DNA from 2 places in the Streptomyces sp. NPDC045956 genome. Region 2 is predicted to be linked to the other one. Evidence: riboswitches for the same ligand, from Rfam matches in the RefSeq annotation. Region 2 holds a riboswitch; the other holds the start of a gene.
What was found. A riboswitch is a leader RNA that binds a small molecule or an ion and turns the genes downstream of it on or off. The one in region 2 is predicted to bind cyclic di-AMP.
Positions count from the first base shown of each region.

Region 1: linked by a shared signal. The riboswitch ahead of AC07FV_RS05770 (M23 family metallopeptidase) and the one ahead of AC07FV_RS30960 (transglycosylase family protein) in region 2 are both predicted to bind cyclic di-AMP.

Region 1 is NZ_JBWKKZ010000002.1:2,063-9,782, reverse strand. It holds gene AC07FV_RS05790 (MBL fold metallo-hydrolase) at 1-65, opposite strand, end outside; gene AC07FV_RS05785 (carboxymuconolactone decarboxylase family protein) at 232-816, shown strand; gene AC07FV_RS05780 (TetR/AcrR family transcriptional regulator) at 871-1,554, shown strand; gene AC07FV_RS05775 (SGNH/GDSL hydrolase family protein) at 1,633-2,418, opposite strand; gene AC07FV_RS05770 (M23 family metallopeptidase) at 2,646-3,614, opposite strand; cyclic di-AMP (ydaO/yuaA leader) riboswitch at 3,617-3,776, opposite strand; gene AC07FV_RS05765 (tyrosine-protein phosphatase) at 4,200-4,997, shown strand; gene AC07FV_RS05760 (DUF6126 family protein) at 5,007-5,129, opposite strand; gene AC07FV_RS05755 (helix-turn-helix domain-containing protein) at 5,126-5,764, opposite strand; gene AC07FV_RS05750 (aspartate aminotransferase family protein) at 5,829-7,214, opposite strand; gene dxs (1-deoxy-D-xylulose-5-phosphate synthase) at 7,215-7,720, opposite strand, start outside.
Region 2 is NZ_JBWKKZ010000014.1:150,517-158,236, forward strand. It holds gene AC07FV_RS30955 (transglycosylase family protein) at 109-1,149, shown strand; cyclic di-AMP (ydaO/yuaA leader) riboswitch at 1,332-1,498, shown strand; gene AC07FV_RS30960 (transglycosylase family protein) at 1,502-2,233, shown strand; gene eno (phosphopyruvate hydratase) at 2,527-3,807, shown strand; gene AC07FV_RS30970 (FtsB family cell division protein) at 3,919-4,401, shown strand; gene AC07FV_RS30975 (DUF501 domain-containing protein) at 4,451-4,990, shown strand; gene AC07FV_RS30980 (Ppx/GppA phosphatase family protein) at 4,987-5,928, shown strand; gene AC07FV_RS30985 (NAD(P)/FAD-dependent oxidoreductase) at 6,346-7,720, shown strand, end outside.

The sequences.
Region 1 (7,720 bases), on a different contig from region 2:
GGGTCCGCGCCGAAGGCGGCGGGCCGCGGTGCGCTGAGCCCGCTCGGGGAACGGAAACCGGCCACGGTACCTCCAGGTGGAATAGGTCAGGCTCTCATTATCGTCTCGTCCGACATCACACGAACGCCGGATGTCACATCAGCGTTCCCTCCGTCCGTCGTACCGGTGAGGGCGCCCCGCCGGAGCGCCCGCCGCACAGCGGCACGACCGACGGTCAGGAAGGCGGCCCCCATGGCCCGCGTATCGCTCACCCCTCCCCGGACCCTGCTCCTGCGCTTCGCGGAGTGGTACTCCCGGCGCACCTACGGCAAGGTCCTCGACCCCGCCAGGGCGCTCGCCCACAACCCGCGTGTGCTCCTCGGCGACCTGCGTTTCGAGCAGTCCGTGGCCAAGTGGAACAAGCTGGACCCCGACCTCAAGGCGCTCGCGGTGATGGCCTCGGCGGCCTCGATCGGCTGCTCCTGGTGCATGGACTTCGGCCACTGGGAGAACGCCGAACGGGGCATGGACCGGCGCAAGCTCCACGACGTGCCGGTGTGGCGGGAGAGCGACGCCTACACGCCGGCGGAGCGGGACGTCATGGAGTACGCCGAGGCGATGACGGCGACCCCTCCCACCGTCGACGACGGCCTCGCCGCGCGGCTGCGGACCCGGTTGGGGGAGCCCGCGTTCGTGGAGCTGACGGCGATGGTCGCCGTCGAGAACCTGCGCTCCCGGATCAACGCGGCGCTCGGCCTGACCAGCCAGGGCTTCAAGGACTCCTGCGACGTTCCCGATGCGGGGCGCGGGGGCGTGGCCGGGGCCGCCGCCGGCTGACCGGCCGGAGCCGCGGCCCTCACCGCACGTCCGGGGCCTGTATAGGGTGACGGCGTGGCGAGAGTCCGGTTGAGTGTGGCGGAGCGGCGCGAGGAGTTGCTGCGCGCGGCCATCGAGCAGATATCGGCGCGGGGGGTGGCGGCGCTGCGCATCGCCGACGTGGCCGCCGCGCTCGGCGTCAGCAACGCGCTGGTGCTCTACCACTTCTCCACCAAGGAGAGGCTGGTCGCCGCCGCGTTCACCCACGCCGCCGAGGACGATCTCGCTCATCTGCGCAGGCTGCTGGGCCGCCGCACGTCGGCGCTGCGCCGGCTGCGGGCGGCCGTGCGGTGGTACGCCCCCACCGGGCAGGCCAAGGGCTGGCGGCTGTGGATCGAGGGCTGGGCGGTGGCGCTGCGCGAGCCCGCGCTGCGGAGCGTCACGCTGGAACTCGACCGCCAGTGGAAGGCGGCGATCGCCGCGGTCATCGCCGAGGGTGTGGCCGCCGGCGAGTTCCACTGCTCCGCGCCCGACGCCGCAGCGCTGCGCCTGACCGCGCTGCTGGACGGACTGGCGGTGCAGCTGACCTCCTACGGGGGCGCGGTGTCGCGGGCCCGGGCCCAGGAGTGGATGGACGAGGCCCTCGCCCGGGAACTGGGTCTGGAGCGGGCGGCCTTGACGACACCCCGGCGCCGGCCCGGCCCGTCCCCCGCCGACGCGACCGTCGGCCCCGTGGCCCGCCCCCGCCGGAAGCCATAGACCCCGCCCGGACCCGGGCCGGGGCCCACGGACCCCGTAGCCCGGGACCACCGGACGCCGGACGCCGTTCCTCCGCCGTCAGGCCACCGCCGCGATCCGGCCCCTGATGTCCTCCGCCGAGAGCGTCCCCTTGGCGATCACGTGGTCGCCCGAGGACTCGCCGCGCAGCCGGCGGCCGATCCACGGGACCAGGAACTCGCGGGCCCAGTGGACGTCGTCCCGGCGGACGTTCAGGGCGCCGCGCGGCGGCAGCGGCGGCCAGGGCTGGTCGGGGTCGGCCGGGACGGGCAGGCCGAGGACCTGGCCCGCGCGCAGCGCCACGCGCGTGTGTCCCTCCGGCGACAGGTGCAGCCGGTCGGCGTCCCACGCCCTGCGGTCCTGCACGGTCCGGAGCGACCACAGGTCGAGCACGGGACAGCCGTACCGGTCGGCGATGGCCCGGACGTGCCCGTTGTACGTGGCGATCTTGCCGCGCAGGCGCCTGAGGACGGGCACCTCGCGGGTGTCGAAGCCGGTCGTCACCAGCACGGTGCCGGCCGCGGCCGTCAGCGCGGCCACCGCCCGCTCGAACCGCTCGGCCACCTCGTCGGGGTCGGTGCCGGGCCGGATGATGTCGTTGCCGCCCGCACAGAACGAGACCAGGTCGGGGGCGAGTTCGACGGCCCGCGGCACCTGCTCGGCCACGATCCGGTCGAGCAGCCTGCCGCGTACGGCGAGGTTCGTGTACGTGAAGTCGCCCTCGGGGCGCCGGTCCGCGAGCAGGACCGCGAACCGGTCGGCCCAGCCGACGAACGACCCGTCGGGGCCCCGGTCTCCGACGCCCTCGGTGAAGCTGTCCCCCAGCGCCACGTACGACCCGATCACTGTTTCGTTGTCACTCTTCGAATCGTCTGCCACGTCGGCCCATGATTCACCTTCGAATGTGACCTACGCGACCGTAGGAAAGGGTTGACGGGCGGTGAGAAAGACCACGCCTAAAGTGTTCGCCAATTCAGGAATACGCCCGGTCCGGAAAACACAGAACACCGAAGGCCGGACCCGGCGATCGGGGTCCGGCCTTCGGTGGCGCGGGAGGGCGCGTCAGTTCCTCGTCAGAGGGAGACGCCGTGGGAGCGCAGGTACGCGACCGGGTCCACGTCCGAGCCGTAGTCCGGGGAGGTGCGGATCTCGAAGTGCAGGTGCGGGCCGGTCACGTTGCCGGTGGCACCCGAGAGGCCGACCTGCTGACCCGCCGTCACGGACTGGCCCGCGGAGACGGAGAGGGAGGACAGGTGGGCGTACTGGGCGTAGTGGCCGTCGGCGAGCTGGATGACGACCTGGTTGCCGTACGCGCCGCCCCAGCCCGCGGAGACGACGGTGCCCGCACCGACGGCCTTGAGGGAGGTGCCGGTCGGGACGACGAAGTCCGTGCCGGTGTGGTAGCCGCTGGACCACATGCTGCCGGTCTGGTGGTACGGGGTGCCCAGGGTGCCGCTCGGGACGGGCGAGACGAAGCCGCTGCCGGCGGACTGGGGGCTCGTGTTCGAGGAGTCGGCGGAGTCGGCGGAGCTGTTCGCGGCATCCGAGGTCTTCTCGGCCGGCTCGGCCTTCGCGGGGGCCGGCTTCTCGGCCGCGGCGGGCTTCTCGGTGGCCGGCTTCTCCGACGGGGCGGAGGAGGACGGGGCGGAGGACTGGGCGGCCCGGCCGTCGACGGCGAGCTTCAGACCCGGGTGGATCAGCGACGGGTCCGAACCGACGGCCTCGCGGTTGTCCGCGTAGAGCTGCTTCCAGCCGCCGTCGACGTCCTGCTCGTCGGCGATCTTCGAGAGGTAGTCACCGCTCTTCACGGTGTACGTCCGCGCGTCGCCGTTCTTCTCCGCGCCGGCGGCCTTCTTCGCCGAAGCGGTGACCGACTGCACGGACTGCACGGGCTTCTCGGAAGCGGACTGCGCGGGAGCGGCGTGGGCCCCGGCGGCGCCCATCAGCGGGAGCGCGAGCGCGGCGCCACCGGTTCCGGCGACGGCGATGGCGCGGGTCAGGCGCATGGCCCTGGTACGGCGGTGCTTACCCTTCGCGGGCATGGCGAATTCCTCTCCGGCGCCTGCGAGGTGAGCTGTCGGGTGCGAGCTGGAGATGCCCGGCCGCGTCGGGACGCGGCTTTACCCCAAGCCGTTCCGGGAACCGGAACAGGCAGTCATACCTGTGGGTCCCCCGCTCCTGCCGTGTACGGGTGGTCGATGAGTGCGGGCTCCGGTCGGCGGCAGGATTAGGCGTCCGTCCGGATCGGTGGTGAACGTAAGCGACCGGGACGCGCAGCGACAAGCGCCGGGTTGCGCCGACCGGTGTTCCAAATGATCCTTTATGGGAATCGCCGGTCACCCTCCGTCGAAGCGCGACAGGTCGACGCGGGTAAAGGTCCTTGAAAACCGGCCGCATTACGTGGACATGACGAGCAACGCACCGTCACGGGTATGACGCTGCTCACGCGCCGCCCCTCCAGCCCCTTTTATTTCCGCACCAGTTGGAACCAACACACCAATACGGACAGAAGGCCCAGGTAGTCCACTGTCGGACGTCTCGGCCACCGATGGCGCGGGCCCGTGCCGTATCTTCGAGTGGAGCCCGGCGGCGAGCAGCGCCGACGGGGCGGAGTGGGAGGAGCCCTCGTGACGCAGCAGGTCCCGTCGACCGAACCCGAGCTGGCCGGTGTGCGCAACTTCCGTGACGTGGGCGGCCTGCCGACCGTGGACGGACGGCGGGTGCGACAGGGAGTGCTGTTCCGCAGCGGTCACCTGGCACACGCCACCGGAGGGGACGCCGCGTTCCTGGCCTCGCTGGGCCTGCACACGATCTTCGACTTCCGCAACGCGGCCGACCAGAAGCTCGAAGGGCCGGACATCGAGCTGCCGGGCGTGCGCAATGTCAACCTGCCGCTGAGCGACCCGGCCGACGGCGCCGAGTTCTGGAAGATGGTCCGCGACGGCGACCTGGACCAGCTCCGCGAGATCCTGGCCGGCGACAAGGGCGCCGAGCGGATGATCGGCTCCTACCGCCTGATCATCAAGGAGCGCACGGCGGAGCACTCACGGGTGCTGCACGCGCTCGCCGAGGACAGCGTCCCGGCCCTGATGCACTGCGCGGCCGGCAAGGACCGCGCGGGCCTGTCGATCGCGATCACCCTCCTCGCCCTGGGCGTCGAGCGGGACGCCATCGTCGAGGACTACCTGAAGTCGAACGCCACGCACCGCCGCTACAAGGTGCGGCGCAGCAGCTCCGCCGCCTCCGCCTACTCCCCCGAGGTCATGGAGCTGCTCAGCCCCCTGTTCGACGCGCGCGCCGAGTACCTCGCGGCGGCCCTGGAGACCGTCGAGCAGACCTGGGGCGGAGTCGACGCCTACCTGGAGCAGGGCCTGCGGGTCACCCCGGAGACCCGGGAGCGGCTGCGCGAGCGGATGCTGGACTGAGGGCTCCCCTCACCGGCTGCCGGCCCCCACCTCGAAGAGCAGGTAGATGAAGGCCGCGAAGAGGTGGCCCACCACCAGGTAGATGAAGAGCCGCACCCACACGGCCCGCGGAAACCTGTCCTGCATCTTCATGGCGTCTCTCCAGGGGTGGGGTGGGGCGGCGCGGCGGCCGGGCCCAGGCAGAGCGCCGTGGACGGGCTCTGCAACAGCGTGTGGACGAAGAGCAGCTCGACCCCGTCGGCGTCCTGGGCGGCGATCCGGTGCGGGGTCAGCGAGTCGAAGTGCGCGCTGTCGCCCGGACCGAGCCGGTGCACGGTCTCCCCGAGGCGCAGCCGCAGCCTGCCCCGCAGCACGTGGAGCCACTCCTCCCCGGGGTGCACCCGCACGATGTCGCCCTGCGACCCGTGCGGCACGCGGACCCGCAGGGCCTGCATGGCCCGGCCGGACCCACCGGCCTGCCAGTACGTCCAGCCGCCGGCGGACGTCGGTTCCATCGCCTCGGCGCGCACGACGGCGTCCCGGTCCGCGGCCGTCTCGCCGAGCAGTTCCGAGACGGTCGTACCGTAGACACGGGCGAGGGAGAGCAGCATCGGCAGCGAGGGCTGACGCTGCCCGGTCTCCAGCCGGGAGAGGTGGGCGGGCGACAGCCCGGCGGCACGGGCCGCCGCCTCCAGGGTGAGGGCGGCCCGCCGCCGCAGCTCGCGCAGCCGGGGTGCGACGGCGGCGACCGATCCCTCGGCCGGGTCCGTCGCCTCGGAGGAGTTCATGCTCCCATTCAGCCGGAGAATTGCCTCACGGACAAGTTTGTTGCCCCTGAGGCAAAAGCCGGGCTCAGCGGTTGGCCACCGCCTGCCGGACCAGGGTCTTGCCGAAGTCCCACATCAGGCCGCCGCCGTTGTGCGCGTCCTCCATCACCTCGGTGAAGGCGTCGACGAACCGGTCGGCGTCCGAGGTGTCGATGATCAGCGGCGGAATCAGCTTGATCACCTCCAGGTGGTCGCCGGACACCTGGGTGAGGATCCGGTGCCGCTGCAACAGCGGCACCACCACCATCTGTGCGAACAGCCCCTTCCTGGCCGTCTGGAGCATCGTCCAGCGGCTGCGCAGCCTGAGTGACCTGGGGCGGCCGAACTCGATGCCGATCATCAGTCCCCGGCCGCGCACGTCGGCGAGCAGCTCGTAGCGGTCCACCAGCGCCGCCAGCCGGGACTTCAGCCGCTCCCCCACCGCGGCGGCGTTCGCCACGATCTCCTCGTTCTCCATCACGGAGAGCACCGCGAGTCCGGCCGCCATGGCCTGCGCGTTGGACCCGAAGCTCGCCGAGTGGACCTGCACCCGGTCCATCGAGGAGTAGACCTTCTGGAAGATCCAGTCCTTGCCCAGGGTGGCGCCCACCGGCACGTAGCCGCCCGACAGCGCCTTGGCCACGCACACCAGGTCGGGCTCGACGCCGTCCTCGTGCTGGAAGGCGTAGAACGTGCCGGTCCGGCCCAGGCCGGTCTGCACCTCGTCGGCGATCAGCAGTGCCTTGTGCCGGTGCAGCAGTTCCTGCGCGGCGCGCAGGTAGCCGGGGGGCGCCTCGTGCACGCCCTTGCCCTGGATCGGCTCCACGATGAGCGCGGCCACGTCACCCCGCCGCAGTTCCCGCGCCAGGGCGTCCAGGTCGCCGAGCGGGACGGCGGTGTCGGGGAGCAGCGGCGCGAAGCCGTCGCGGAAGCCGCTCTCGCCGTTGACGGAGAGCGAGCCGGTGGTCAGCCCGTGGAAGGCGTGCGTGCAGTACAGGACCCTCGGCCTGCCGGTGGCGTACCGGGCGAACTTCAGCGCGGTCTCCACCGCCTCCGTGCCGCTGTTGCCGAAGAAGACCCGGTCCAGGTGCGGGCTGTAGGAGAGCAGCCGCTCGGCCAGCAGTCCGGGCAGCGGCGGGCAGTCGAAGCGGGTGAGGTCGGCCAGCGAGGCGTCGAGGACGTCGTGCAGCGCCTTGCGGACGACGGGGTGGTGGCGTCCGAGGCCCATCACCGCGAACCCGGCGAGCATGTCGAGGTAGTCGTTGCCGTCCGCGTCCCAGAAGTGCGCGCCCTCGGCCCGCTCGTAGACCTTGTCGAAGCCGATGGTGTGCAGCATCCGCGGCAGCTGGTGGTTGAGGTGCCTGGCGTGCAGCTCGTACCGCTCGGCTCCGCGCTCGGCCAAGAGCGCGGCGAGGTCGAACTCCTTGGTCATTCAGTTCTCTCCTTGCGCTGGCGGGACGGTCCGCCCGTCGCCGGCGGGTTCTTCGGCACGTTCTCCGGGCTCGGCCGCGACGGCCAGGCTCGCGCTGATCCGGCCGGCGATGTCGACCGGCGTCAGCCCGATGTCGGCGAGCACCTCGGCGCGCTTGGCGTGCGCGAGGAACTGCTCGGGGATGCCGAAGCGGCGTACGGGCACGTCGACGTCCGCGTCTCCCAGGGCCAGGGCCACCGCCGAACCGACCCCGGCCGCACGGCTGTTGTCCTCGACGACGGCCACCAGGCGGTGCCGGGCGGCGAGCGGCGCGAGCGCCGGGTCCACGGGCTTGACCCAGCGCGGGTCCACCACCGTGCACCCGATGCCGCGGGCCTCCAGGAGGTCGGCGGCCCCCAGGCAGACGGGCGCCATCACGCCGACGGACACCAGCAGCACCTCGGGCCGGTCCGGGGCGCGCAGCACGTCCATGGAGCCGGCCCGGCCGACGGCGGGGACGGCGGGGC
Region 2 (7,720 bases):
CGCGGCATGAACTTGTGACAAGCGATCATCTGCCTATACGTTCACGGATCAACGTGGCCCCCAGTCTCACGGCCGCGCGATCCCCGTTGTCTCGTGAAAGGTCTTCGCATGCTCTCCGGGAACGGTCGTCACCGCCGCCCCCGCCAGGCACCCGCCCTGGTCGTCGCCGCCGGAGTGACGGGCTCCGCCATCGCGATCCCGCTGCTCGGCGCCACCGGCGCGCACGCGGCCGACGGGGCGAACTGGGACCGGGTCGCCGAGTGCGAGACCGGCGGCTCCTGGAGCCAGAGCAGCGGCAACGGCTACTACGGCGGGCTACAACTGTCCCAGGACGTCTGGGAGCAGTACGGCGGCCTGGAGTACGCGTCGAGCGCCGATCAGGCCAGCCGCTCCCAGCAGATAAGAATCGCCGAGAAGTTGCGCGCGGACCAGGGCATCGCCGCCTGGCCGACCTGCGGGCTGCTCGCGGGCCTGGGCAACGACCCGGGCACGCCGGCCGGCGGCGCGGGTGCGGCGGAGAAGGGTGCGTCGCAGGGGTCGGACGAGGAGGGGACGCCGACGGCGCCCCGGTCGCCCGCGGCGTCCGGCACCGGCTCGTCCGGCTCGTCCGAGGGGGCCGGGCGGGTCTCCGGGCTCTCGCCTTCGTCCCCGTCCCCGGCCGCGTCTGACTCCCCGTCGGCCGACCGGGACGAAACGGCCAAGGCCGACACAACACCCGGAACCGGCTCTTCGGCGACCGCGGACCCGCAGGAGTCCGACAGGTCGTCCACAGCCACCACCAAGGATGACGAAACGGACAAGGCGGGCCAGAGCGCGGGCTCTTCGGCCCTCACCGGCACCGCGGGGTCCGGCGCCGGCAAGCATCGCGGCGACCGCGCCCAGGAGGGTGTGGAAGGCGTGGAGGAGGGCCGCGGGTCCGACGCGTCGGGGCGGCACGCCTCGCGCGGTGAGGGCGAGGCGCGAGGGGTCGTCGACGGCTCGTACACCGTCCGCTCCGGCGACAGCCTCTGGGGCATCGCCGACTCCCTTGAGCTCGACGGCGGGTGGCGCTCGCTGTATGTCGGCAACGAGGAGGTCGTCGGCACCGACCCCGACCACATCCTGCCCGGTCAGACGCTCACGGTCGGGGGCGAAACGGGCCAAAAGTAGGGGGAGTTCGCGTCACGGTTCGGGGCCTATGTCCGATTTGGATCACGTGAGACATAGCTCTCAGAAGCCGTGATCGTCTTTGAAAATCCGGCGAGCGCGTGTCTACGGTCATGGTCGCTCGCCATCGCGGGCCCCGGCTGCCGCAACGCCGAATCCTGCCAGCGGCCGTCCGGGAACAGTCGTCGCGTCAAGCGCCGAAGGCAGGAGCGGGGGACCCAAGGTAAGTGCCGCACCGGGCAGTCGAGCCGGAGCGGCTAGGGGTGGAGCCGAGTTCCGCGAGGAACCCGGCCGGGCAACTCAACCGGCCCGAACCCGACAGCTCACCTCGCAGGCGTCGGTGAGGGGATCAACCATGCTGTTTTCCGGCAAGGGCAAGCACCGTCGTCCGTCCAAGGCCACCCGAGTCATCGCCGTCGCCGGTGTCACCGGTGCCGCCGTCGCCGCCCCGCTGATGGCGGCCGGCAACGCCTCCGCCGCCACCGCCTCCGAGTGGGACGCCGTCGCCCAGTGCGAGTCCGGCGGCAACTGGTCCATCAACACCGGCAACGGTTACTACGGCGGTCTGCAGTTCTCCGCCTCCACCTGGGCCGGCTACGGCGGCACGCAGTACGCCGCGACCGCCGACCAGGCGAGCAAGTCGCAGCAGATCGAGATCGCCGAGAAGGTGCTCGCGGGCCAGGGCAAGGGTGCCTGGCCGGTCTGCGGCACCGGCCTGTCGGGCGCCGCGTACACCGGTGGCGGCTCCACCGAGAGCCAGGACAGCGGTTCCGCGCAGGGCTCCGGCAGCTCCGAGAGCCAGAGCGGCGGCTCCACCGCCGACCGCTCCACCGAGCAGAAGGCGTCCCGTTCCGAGGAGCGCCCGGCCGCCGAGAAGCCGGCCGAGAAGAAGACCGTCACCACCCCGACCGGCAAGAAGGTCGAGAAGGGCGACGGCGAGTACAAGGTCGTCAAGGGCGACACCCTCAGCTCGATCGCCGGGGAGCACGACGTCAAGGGCGGCTGGGCGAAGCTGTTCGAGCTGAACGACGACATCGTCGACGAGGCCGACCTGATCTACCCGGGCCAGCAGCTGCACCTGAAGTAAGCAGCGGTCCCGCCTGCTCCCGTCCCGGCGCGTGTTCCCCCGTACGCGCCGGGACGGGTTTTTCACGTCCCCGTCCCGTCCCCGTCCCGCCCGTGCCGCCGTCCCCGGGACCGCGGGTGTTTCCGGAAACGTCTTTGTTCCGTTCGGAAACAATTTACTCTCGGTTCTGTCCAGCGGGTGGGCGATCGGCTGGCCGATCGCCCGGAGCCGGTTAGGCTCGGTCCCGCAGAGCCGCTGCGGTCCTGTGGACCCGCGCGTCACACCGAAGCGTCACATTGAAGAAGGAGATGCTCGTGCCGTCCATCGACGTCGTCGTAGCCCGGGAAATCCTGGACTCCCGAGGCAACCCCACGGTCGAGGTCGAGGTCGGCCTCGACGACGGCAGCACGGGTCGTGCCGCCGTTCCCTCCGGCGCCTCCACCGGCGCCTTCGAGGCCATCGAACTCCGTGACGGCGACCCGGCCCGTTACCTGGGCAAGGGCGTCGAGAAGGCCGTCCTGGCCGTCATCGAGCAGATCGGCCCGGAGCTGGTCGGCTACGACGCCACCGAGCAGCGCCTGATCGACCAGGCCATGTTCGACCTGGACGCGACCGACAACAAGGGCTCGCTGGGCGCCAACGCCATCCTCGGCGTCTCGCTCGCCGTCGCCCACGCCGCCTCCGAGGCCAGCGACCTGCCGCTCTTCCGCTACCTGGGCGGCCCCAACGCGCACCTGCTGCCGGTGCCGATGATGAACATCCTGAACGGCGGCTCGCACGCCGACTCCAACGTGGACATCCAGGAGTTCATGATCGCGCCGATCGGCGCGGAGTCCTTCTCCGAGGCCCTGCGCTGGGGCGCCGAGGTCTACCACACGCTGAAGAAGGTCCTGAAGAACAAGGGCCTGGCCACCGGACTCGGCGACGAGGGCGGCTTCGCCCCGAACCTCGGCTCCAACCGCGAGGCCCTCGACCTGATCCTCGAGGCGATCAAGGAGGCCGGCTACACCCCCGGCGAGCAGATCGCCCTGGCGCTCGACGTCGCCGCGTCCGAGTTCTACAAGGACGGCTCCTACGCCTTCGAGGGCAAGAACCGCACCGCCGCCGAGATGACCGAGTACTACGCCGAGCTGGTCGAGGCGTACCCGCTGGTCTCCATCGAGGACCCGCTGTTCGAGGACGACTGGGACGGCTGGAACACCATCACCGCCAAGCTCGGCGACAAGGTGCAGCTCGTCGGTGACGACCTGTTCGTCACCAACCCGGAGCGCCTGGCCCGCGGCATCGAGGAGAACTCGGCCAACGCCCTGCTCGTCAAGGTGAACCAGATCGGTTCGCTGACCGAGACCCTGGACGCCGTCGAGCTGGCCCAGCGCAACGGCTTCAAGTGCATGATGTCCCACCGTTCCGGCGAGACCGAGGACGTCACCATCGCCGACCTGGCCGTCGCCACCAACTGCGGCCAGATCAAGACCGGTGCCCCGGCCCGCTCCGAGCGCGTCGCCAAGTACAACCAGCTGCTGCGCATCGAGGAGATCCTCGACGACGCCGCGGTGTACGCCGGCCGCAGCGCGTTCCCCCGCTTCAAGGGCTGACCCGCCCCGTAAGAGGCGGCGTCGTACGTACGTCCCCGTACTCGGTCCCGTACCGTGTGCGGGGACGTACGCACGTAGGGCGACGCACGAGGGTGCAGGGGAGGCGGGGACATGGCGGTGAAGGACCGGGACCGTTTCTCCACCGCGACCAGGATCCGGATCATCGGGGAGCAGACCGCGGCCCGGGTCTACCGTTCGCAGACCAAGCGCCAGGCCCGCCGCTCCCGGCTGACCGGCCGGGCCGCGCTGCTCGCGATGGTGCTCTGCTCGCTGGTCGTGGCGCTCGCCTATCCGATACGGCAGTACGTCGCCCAGCGGGCGGAGGTCGCCGATCTCCAGCGGGAGCAGCGCGAGACCCGGAGCCGGGTCGAGGAGCTGCGCGACCTCAAGGCGCGCTGGCAGGACGACGCCTACGCCGAGCAGCAGGTCCGGCTGCGGCTGCACTACGTGATGCCGGGGGAGACGGGGCTCGTCGTCGTCGACCCGGACGCCGCCAGGCAGGCCCGCGCCGAGGCCGGTGCCGCCGACCGCCCCTGGTACCGCAACGTCTGGGACGGGATCGACAAGGCCGACGCCGCCGCCCTCCGGCAGTGAACCGACCGCGCCGGCCGTGACTCAACAGGAAGACCAGCAGAAGACAGCCATGCAGACTCCCCCGCCGACCACCCCGCGCACCGAGCCCACCGACGCGGACGTGGCGGCCTTCAAGCAGCAGCTCGGGCGTCCTCCGCGCGGCCTGCGCGCCATCGCGCACCGCTGCCCCTGCGGCCGGCCGGACGTCGTGGAGACGGCGCCGCGGCTGCCCGACGGCACGCCCTTCCCCACGCTGTACTACCTGACGTGTCCGCGGGCGGCCTCCGCGATCGGCACGCTGGAGGCGAACGGCGTGATGAAGGAGATGACCGAGCGCCTCGCCACTGACCCCGAGCTGGCCGCCGCCTACCGGGCCGCGCACGAGGACTACATCCGGCGCCGCGACGAGATCGAGGAGCTGACCGGGTTCCCGAGCGCGGGCGGCATGCCCGACCGGGTCAAGTGCCTGCACGTGCTGGTCGGCCACTCCCTCGCCGCAGGGCCGGGCGTGAACCCGTTGGGCGACGAGGCCCTCGCGATGCTGCCCGAGTGGTGGCGCAAGGGGCCGTGCGTGACGGTCGACGGGACCTGCGGGGAGGACGGCAAGTGACCCGTGTCGCCGCCGTCGACTGCGGTACGAACTCCATCCGGCTGCTGGTCGCCGACGTCGACCCGGCGACCGGTGAGCTGAGCGACCTGGACCGCCGCATGACCATCGTGCGGCTCGGTCAGGGCGTCGACCGCACCGGGCGGCTGGCGCCCGAGGCGCTGGAGCGGACCTTCGCCGCGTGCCGCGAGTACGCCGAGGTGATCAAGGAGCACGGCGCGGAGCGGCTGCGCTTCGTGGCGACCTCCGCCTCCCGGGACGCGGAGAACCGGGACGACTTCGTGCGCGGCGTGCTGGACATCCTCGGTGTGGAGCCGGAGGTCATCACGGGGGACCGGGAGGCGGAGTTCTCCTTCACCGGCGCCACCCGGGAGCTGGCCGGCCGCGACCACCTCGACAGGCCCTACCTGGTCGTGGACATCGGCGGCGGCTCGACCGAGTTCGTCGTCGGCGACGACCACGTGCGTGCCGCCCGTTCCGTGGACGTCGGCTGCGTCCGGATGACCGAGCGGCACCTGGTCCACGACGGCGCGGTGACCGACCCGCCGACCGAGGCGCAGGTCGCGGCGATGCGGGCGGACATCGAGGCGGCCCTGGACCTCGCCGAGGAGACGGTGCCGCTGCGCGAGGCGCGCACGCTGGTGGGGCTGGCCGGTTCGGTGACGACGCTCTCCGCCATCGCGCAGGATCTTCCCGGGTACGACTCGGCCGCCATCCACCACTCCCGGGTCTCCCGGGACCGGGTCGCGGAGATCACCGCGTGGCTGCTGCGCTCCACCCACGCCGAGCGCGCGGCGGTCCCGTCCATGCACCCGGGCCGCGTCGACGTCATCGGGGCGGGCGCGCTCGTCCTCCTGGCGATCATGGAGCGGACGGGCGCGCGGGAGGTCGTGGTGAGCGAGCACGACATCCTCGACGGCATCGCGTGGTCGCTGGCGTAGGGGCCGTGCTCGCTCTCTGAGCAGGACGGACGACGATTGAGCGGTCGCCGGGGGGCCTCGCGGACCTCCCGGCGACGCCCTGTCGGGAAAGTTCGTGAAGTTCTTCACAAGGAATTGGGCCCGGTCGGACGGCGAATGCGCGTCGGTTGACCCTTTTGGGGGTTCAACGGCCCTTTGAACGCGTTCAGGACCGTGTGTGCGAGGGGTGCCGCCGGGGGGTCGGGAGAGGGTGGTCCACCGTCTCCGGAGGTGCGGACGGGCAGCTCACGCGGCATTGACAACGGGGTGCACTACACGCTGGTTCCTTCCCCCGCCATGATCTCCGTCACGTGGGCGGCGGATGGTAGCACAGCCTTCACCGAAGCTTGTGAAGGGGCGCACGAACGACCCCCCTGAGTCGGGTGGATACTCGATGGCATGAGCACCACGGAGCGTCCCAGGATCCTCGTAGTAGGCGGTGGGTACGTAGGCCTGTACGCAGCTCGACGCATCCAGAAGAAGATGCGTTACGGCGAGGCGACCGTCACCGTCGTCGACCCGCGGTCGTACATGACCTACCAGCCCTTCCTCCCCGAAGCCGCCGCCGGCAACATCTCCCCGCGGCACGTCGTCGTCCCCCTCAGGCGCGTGCTTCCCAAGGCGGAGGTCCTCACCGGCCGGGTCACGACCATCGACCAGGACCGCAAGGTCGCCACGATCGCCCCGCTGGTGGGCGAGGCGTACGAGCTGCCGTTCGACTACCTGGTCATCGCCATGGGCGCGGTCTCCCGCACCTTCCCGATCCCCGGCCTCGCCGAGCAGGGCATCGGCATGAAGGGCATCGAGGAGTCCATCGGACTGCGCAACCACGTCCTGGAGCAGCTGGACAAGGCCGACTCCACCACCGACGAGGAGATCCGCCGCAAGGCGCTCACCTTCGTCTTCATCGGCGGCGGTTTCGCCGGCGCGGAGACCATCGGTGAGGTCGAGGACATGGCCCGCGACGCGGCCAAGTACTACAAGAACGTCTCCCGCGAGGACATGCGCTTCATCCTCGTGGACGCCGCCGACAAGATCCTCCCCGAGGTCGGCCCCAAGCTCGGCCAGTACGGCAAGGAGCACCTCGAGGGCCGCGGCGTCGAGGTCTACCTGTCCACCTCCATGGACTCCTGCGTCGACGGCCACGTCGTGCTGAAGAACGGCCTGGAGGTCGACTCCAGCACCATCGTGTGGACGGCCGGCGTCAAGCCGAACCCGGCCCTGTCCCGCTTCGGCCTGCCGCTGGGTCCCCGCGGTCACGTCGACTGCGAGCCGACCCTCCAGGTCAAGGGCACCGACTACATCTGGGCCGCGGGCGACAACGCCCAGGTGCCGGACCTCGTCGGCCGCAAGGCGGGCAACGAGAACGCCTGGTGCCCGCCGAACGCCCAGCACGCGCTGCGCCAGGCCAAGGTCCTCGGCGACAACGTGATCTCCGGTATGCGGGGCTTCCCGCAGAAGGACTACAGCCACGCCAACAAGGGCGCGGTGGCGGGTCTCGGCCTCCACAAGGGCGTCGCGATGATCGTCATGGGCAAGATGAAGATCAAGCTCAAGGGACGTCTCGCCTGGTACATGCACCGCGGCTACCACGGTCTCGCGATGCCGACCTTCAACCGGAAGATCCGCGTCTTCGCGGACTGGACGCTCGGCATGTTCCTCAAGCGCGAGGTCGTCTCCCTCGGCGCGATGGAGACCCCGCGCGAGGAGTTCTACGAGGCCGCCAAGCCGGCCCCGGCCGCCGCGCCCAAGGCCGCCGAGCCGGCCGCGCAGC